One region of the Shewanella sp. T24-MNA-CIBAN-0130 genome, then DNA from elsewhere that is predicted to be linked to it. Evidence: predicted binding sites of a transcription regulator. Region 1 holds the regulator's gene; the other holds the start of a gene.
The links. The regulator ArgR, encoded in region 1, controls arginine synthesis, uptake and breakdown. The targets are predictions, from matches to a motif close to ANTGAATANNTATTCANT.
Positions count from the first base shown of each region.

Region 2: the regulator ArgR is predicted to act here: its motif matches at 2,026-2,043, upstream of gltB (glutamate synthase large subunit).

Region 1 covers NZ_JBEOPP010000041.1:37,172-40,587, forward strand. Annotated here, with positions in the region: gene AAEZ02_RS15470 (hypothetical protein) at 1-160, opposite strand, end outside; gene AAEZ02_RS15475 (GNAT family N-acetyltransferase) at 394-960, opposite strand; gene AAEZ02_RS15480 (hypothetical protein) at 964-1,182, opposite strand; gene AAEZ02_RS15485 (META domain-containing protein) at 1,305-1,793, shown strand; gene argR (transcriptional regulator ArgR) at 1,989-2,459, shown strand; gene AAEZ02_RS15495 (Dyp-type peroxidase) at 2,523-3,416, opposite strand, start outside.
Region 2 covers NZ_JBEOPP010000072.1:15,624-19,039, reverse strand. Annotated here, with positions in the region: gene AAEZ02_RS19645 (Hpt domain-containing protein) at 1-313, opposite strand, end outside; gene mnmL (tRNA modification radical SAM protein MnmL/YtqA) at 605-1,573, opposite strand; gene gltB (glutamate synthase large subunit) at 2,097-3,416, shown strand, end outside.

The DNA.
Region 1 (3,416 bases):
GCTGCAACTGTGGATCATCTTCATCTTGTAAATCAGCTGCAACACACTCAAACGTCTCACTCGCGTCAGTCAATACCGCAGCAATCAGCTTCATATTGTCAAACGCCGATAACCTTAAGCCAAGGTAAGGTAAAAAAAGGGTTTCAAAGTCAGTACTCATAATATTCCTAATAAATAACCTCAGCTCGGGATAGCAAACGATAATCAAACAACTCTTTGTCCTGCTATCGGTGTTGCATTGACTGACAATAGGGCCACAACTAACACGTCAATGTCCCTTGTTAGCAAAGCCAATGGCCAGTTTGATATTGCAGACTTGAAATAAATCGGTTTTTATCGATATATCCCTTATACCGCCTTGACGTTAAATAACCACCTTAACGACACAATTGATCAGATACCATTTACCGTGGCAGTGGCAGTGGCAGTGGCCAGTAAACAATAATCACGTTGTTCAAAACTAAATTGATCAATCTCTGTCATCGCCGCTTTTTGTTGATGTGCGGCTAATGAACGCGCATTGTCTGCGGCGACATACGTAATCATAAATGGAAAGGTATTGCTTACTTGTTTTTTTAATTCAGTGACTAACGCCGAAAATACTCCTTTGCCACGTTTTGATTCTTGGATCCAAACCGGCCCATATTGGCATGAATTAGTGGTCGATAAAGTTTGTCCCTCTAAATCGGTAAACTTAATTTTTTGAATAATATGGCGATACAATGGTTGCGCGGAAAGAAAGGACCATTTGGCTGCCATCACATAACCAATGATTTGCTCTTGCTCTTCTGCCACGATAAACCAATGCTGATTGATAAGCTGTATCACCTCGCCTTTGCTGAGTGAATGAGCATGAAGTTGGTTATTTGAACCTAGCAACTCATCATCTACATGAGCACGTTCTAACTGCACAATAGCAGCAACATCGGTTAATAACGCCTTACGGATAATAAATGACAATGATTATTCCTTTGACCCTAAATTGGGAGATTGTTTCTTAGACCATTCTATCACTAGCGCAACAGGCAGCGGAGACATAATTAATGTCCCCACACCAATAAGTAAGGCAATGACTAATATACCACTGACTTGCTGGCCTATATCACTTTGCCAATATAATCCTACGCCCACCAGCAACATGATTAAACCAACGATATGCAACACTTTGAGTAATTTGATCATTTTAGACTCTTTAATACGTTAAATAATGTTCATTAATCCGAAAAATTACAATTATTTACGCTCTTACTCACCTTCAAGTAGTAGAATAACGGCAATTTTTTCGTATTTGGAACTCTCTTCGCATGATAAAGCATATTCTTGGCGCCACCGTTATATTTTTAGGCCTTAGTGCTTGTCAAAACCACACTCAAATTGTCTCAAATGAACAATTAATTGGTACTTGGCATGTAGAAGTCGTCCTTGATACTCCTACCATTAATAATAGCCCAGCAAAATTAGTTTTTGCCCAAAATGGTGAGTTAAGCGGCAATAACAGCTGTAATCAATTTTTTGGTCATTACGATCAACAAGGAAATCGACTCCAAATGGCACCGTCGGGTTCAACTATGAAAGCTTGTGTAGATAGTTTAATGGCCCAAGAAGCGGATTTGATGCACGCTATTGCACAGGTACAACAGATTGATTTCTCAAAAGGCAAACTCAATCTGCTGTCTGAAAAGGGTGATACGCTATTGGTACTAACAAAACAATCATCGCCACGATCGTTATACAAAGAATCGTTATATAACGAGTCGTCCGATAAAGCCTCTTTAAATACTGCACCCTATTAATTTATAGTTTATAACCTCAATACTGTGAATTATTCACTTAAGTCGGTAGACTTATTACTCACCCAAGTGTCAGCTTAAAGTTCCACTGTAAAATGAATTTTTATTCAATAAATCTGATTCTTTCTTGACTTAACAAGCCAATATATTCAAAATATGCTAGTTTTTTGAATAACAACTATAAGATGAATTATCACTATGCCAGCGACAAGAAATCAGGATGAGCTCGTTCGAACTTTTAAGGCGATTCTGAAAGAAGAACGTTTTGGAAGCCAAAGCGAGATTGTTATTGCGCTTCAAGCCGAAGGATTCGGTAATATTAATCAATCTAAGGTCTCTCGCATGCTCAGCAAGTTTGGTGCTGTGCGAACTCGAAATGCTAAGCAAGAGATGGTGTATTGCCTCCCTGCCGAGCTAGGCGTTCCGACTGCGGGTAGTCCAGTTAAGAATTTAGTACTGGATGTTGACCATAACCAAGCCATGATTGTGGTAAGAACCAGCCCAGGTGCAGCGCAATTAATTGCACGTTTGCTCGATTCAATAGGCAAACCAGAAGGCATATTAGGTACCATTGCCGGCGATGATACTATTTTTATTTGCCCAGCAAGCATAAAAACTATTGATGATACTCTCGAAACGGTTAGATCCTTATTCAACTATAGTGAATAAAAAAACCGTTCCAATAAAAAAGCAATGCCATGGCATTGCTTTTTTATTGCCTAGGATCGGCGTTTACACATCATCAAATTGAGTTAAAAAATCCAGTGATGGTACAAAAAATGACGACCCAGTCAACGCTTTAGTAAACGACATTAGATGATCATGATTTCCATGACCATCACCGTGCACCATACTGCGGAGCATTTTTTCGAAGTTATCAGGTGTACGGCATACAGAAAGAAACATTAGCCCTTGTTCTCTAATCGAACCATATGGCATGCTTTGGCGTAAAATCTCTAATGCGTTACCCTGTGGGTCCTTTAAATTGACTCGTTTCGTATGGCTGGTTAATGGCTTATCTTCTGACTCGTACTCAATATCATCAACTTTGGTTCGACCAAAAATATCTTCTTGTTTTTTAAGTGGTAAACGATGCCATTTACTTAAGTTATGCATGTATTTTTGCACATGTAGATAACTACCAGATACAAAGTCTTGATCTTCATCACCGACGAGCGCAACTTGTTGACGATGGCGCCCTTTAGGGTTTTCAGTACCATCAACAAAGCCGGTTAAATCACGACTGTCCATAAATCGAAAACCGCGCTCTTCATCGACTAACTCAACCAAATCCTCAAACATTTGATTAATTTCATTAGCAACAAGATGCAAAATATCATAACGATCGCAACGGATATGAACAAACAGATCATATTCCATCGCGGGAGCATCACGATTACCGTCATTCATTGCAGGAAAAGGTTTCAACAATGCTGGACGAGCTTCTGGATAAAAAGTATCCCAAAAATTGGCCCCAATACCCACAAAGCCATTAAAAGCACTGTCTGCATACTGATCCGTGAGTTCGTAAATGTATTGCGCCACATTAGCAATGGACGGACGTAGTTGATCTTCAACACCGTCATTGGCATTAAACATCAAGTACACACTGTGTAAATTCCCTTC
Region 2 (3,416 bases), on a different contig from region 1:
GGTCAACAATTACAGCAAGCCATACTTTATGCTCAGTGTCCCATTGGGTTTCTTCACCGTGCTGTAATAACTGTGAGAATTGCTGAATGCGTTTAAGGCCAACAGATCCCGCAGCGCCTTTAAATTTATGGGCTTCTGCACATAACGTATCTTTATCATTTGCATCGCCAGCTTTCACTAGGCTACTGACATATTCAGGCATTAGCTGCTCGAATAACACTACGCTTTTCAATAACGTTCCAGCACCAATGGCACTGATATATTGCTCAAGCGTATTGAGATCCAATATTGAGTCTAACTGCGTTGTGGCCATAAAGGCACCTCTATCAATAATATAACTTTCTAGAATTTTAAATATGATACCGAGTAAAATACCCTATGCAAGGCTTGCCAATATTTAGCTGCGATTTAATTATAAATATTACATTTTACTAACACAACTGATCAACTGGTATTACCAATGTTTAAAAATACCTCATATTGGTAATGTTTTATTCAATAATGAGTAAATAATCGTTACCACCCTTGTATTACGTCATAAAAACCGACCTTTATTTTGATCGTATTCAGCTGACTCACGACCAATCTATCGATATCTCTAACACTAAACCGTTTTACTTTGGCTACACATTAAAGCGCTACCTTGGCCGCCAAAGTCTCGTAACTCATTAACAATCGCAACAAGACCATCCCAACGAAAAGCACACCAATCAGGCGCAAGCAACATTGGTTTTTTTGCATAAGCGGTCACGCGATGGAAGATAATGTCTTTTGGGGTGTGACGGATCAGTTTTGCGACCTCTGAAGCATACTCGTCCAGACCGATCAATGGCATGGGATTATAACGCCATTGTTTTGCCATAATACTGCCTTCTACAATATGTAGTGGGTGCAGTTTTAGCCCATCAACACCTATCCCTAATACGGTTTGTAAGCTATTAAAGTAGTCCACGGAAGTTTCTCCTGGGAGGCCTAGTATCAGATGGGTGCACACTTTAATCCCTCTAGCACGAGCCTTTTTAACGGTTTGACGGTATTGGCATAATTGATGGCCACGATTAATCCGCTTTAAGGTCTGATTATTGGCCGTTTGTAAACCAAGCTCCAGCCACACCTCGATGCCTCGTTGTTGATACTCAACCAATAAATCAAGTACTTCATTAGGCACACAGTCAGGACGAGTACCAATATGAAGCCCGACAATATCGGTATCTTCAACGGCTTGATCATATTTTTGCTTGAGTACTTTGTACTCATCGTAAGTGCTGGTATAGGCCTGAAAATAAGCAATATATTTTGCTGTCGACGCTGGGGCTACTTCAGTGGGAAGCACACTTTTTTTGGCTGACTGGGCACGTATTTTTCCTTCGGATAATTGCACTGCAATGGGTTGAGCACTGTCTTGTTCTCCGCTAAATGAAGCCACATTACAAAAAGTACAACCGCCTACGCCTAAGGTGCCATCTCGATTAGGACAAGTAAATTGGGCATCTATAGTTAATTTTTTTATGCGTTGGCCATAACGTTGCTTGCAATGTAAACCAAATGTATTAACGTAGTCATCTAAACCCAAAATTTACTCTCAACATTACTTTAAAGTTCGCCAGTTTAGTCAACCGATACACACCTGTCTTGGTGCTAAATCAATAAAATAGTTTATCTATTGGCGCTGGCAGTAAACTTGTGCGCTAACGCTAAAAACAGTTAACACCATTTAATCAACTTACAAAACACTCGATATGAATATTTAGTCATTTAGAATAATTTTTTACTCAAAAACTGTGTTTGAAATAAAATTCACTATTTTTGTTTCAAAAACACTTCTTTGTTGTTGTTGCAAAAAAGTAGCTGATTATTTTATCATTTTCTAAAATTCTTTTTATTCATAAGGTTATAGGTGATATATCACAGTTTACGTTAACGTAAGGTTGGTAGCGTATTACGTTTTATGAGTATTTAGATTTCAGTTTGTTGCATTTTTTTGGTTTGACCTTTATTCAATCTCAGTTTATTTTGAATGGTTCGGGTGCATATCTATGGATATTCTTTGAATTTACCCCGAGTCGTATTCTAGTAGAGGTTTAGGGGGTTTTTGTATGAGCTTGTATCATCCCAGTTTTGAGCGTGACAATTGCGGATTTGGTTTAATTGCACAAATGGATGGTGACGCGAGTCACCGCATTGTGCGTACTGCGATTCATGGTCTCGATCGAATGAAGCATCGTGGTGGTATTGCAGCGGACGGACGCACAGGTGATGGCTGTGGTCTATTAATGCAAATGCCTACAGGGTTTTTTAAAGCTATTGCGGCAGAAAATGATTGGCATTTGAGCCGAAATTTTGCCGTGGGTATGCTATTTCTCAGCCAAGATAAACAACGCGCTGATGAAGCCAAACTTATCTTAGAAAAAGAACTACAACGAGAAATGTTAAGTGTCGCTGGTTGGCGTAAAGTTCCGATTAATCCTGATGTTTTGGGGGAGATTGGTCGGGAAAGCTTGCCACAGATTTATCAAGTATTGATCAACGCGCCAGTTGGCTGGCGGGAAAAAGATCTTGAACGTCGCTTGTATATGGCGCGTCGCCGACTTGAACAGCAAATCACTGATGATGAAGACTTTTACGTTGCCAGTCTTTCTGGGCAAGTGATTGTCTATAAAGGGTTAATGATGCCAGCCGATCTGCCGTCATTTTACACAGACTTAGCAGATATACGTTTGAAAAGTGCCATTTGTTTATTTCACCAGCGCTTTTCAACCAACACACATCCCAAGTGGCCATTAGCCCAACCGTTTCGTTATCTTGCCCATAACGGTGAAATCAATACCATTACCGGTAATCGTCAATGGGCTAGAGCGCGTGCCTATAAGTTTAATTCGCCTTTATTGCCCGACTTACAACAAGCGGCACCCTTTGTTAACGAAACAGGTTCAGACTCCTCTTCTTTAGACAATATGCTCGAAATGCTGTTATCAGGTGGGATGGATTTATACCGAGCCATGCGCTTACTTATTCCACCAGCATGGCAATCAAACCCAGAGATGGACGACGAGTTAAAAGCTTTCTATGATTTTAACTCAATGCACATGGAGCCGTGGGACGGCCCTGCTGGCATTGTAATGACTAATGGTCGCCATGCTGCCTGTGCGGTTGATCGCAACGGCCTACGTCCTTCTCGTTACGTTATAACCAAGGATCGTATCCTAACCTTAGCCTCTGAAGTCGGTATTTGGGATTATGCAGCCGATGAAGTGATTGAAAAAGGCCGTGTAGGGCCGGGTGAATTATTAGTATTGGACACCTTGAACGGTCATTTACATCACTCTTTTGAAATTGATAACGACTTAAAACGTCGTCATCCTTATAAAGAATGGATGGCTAAAAACAGTCAAACCCTAGTTCCTGCTGAGCAAATG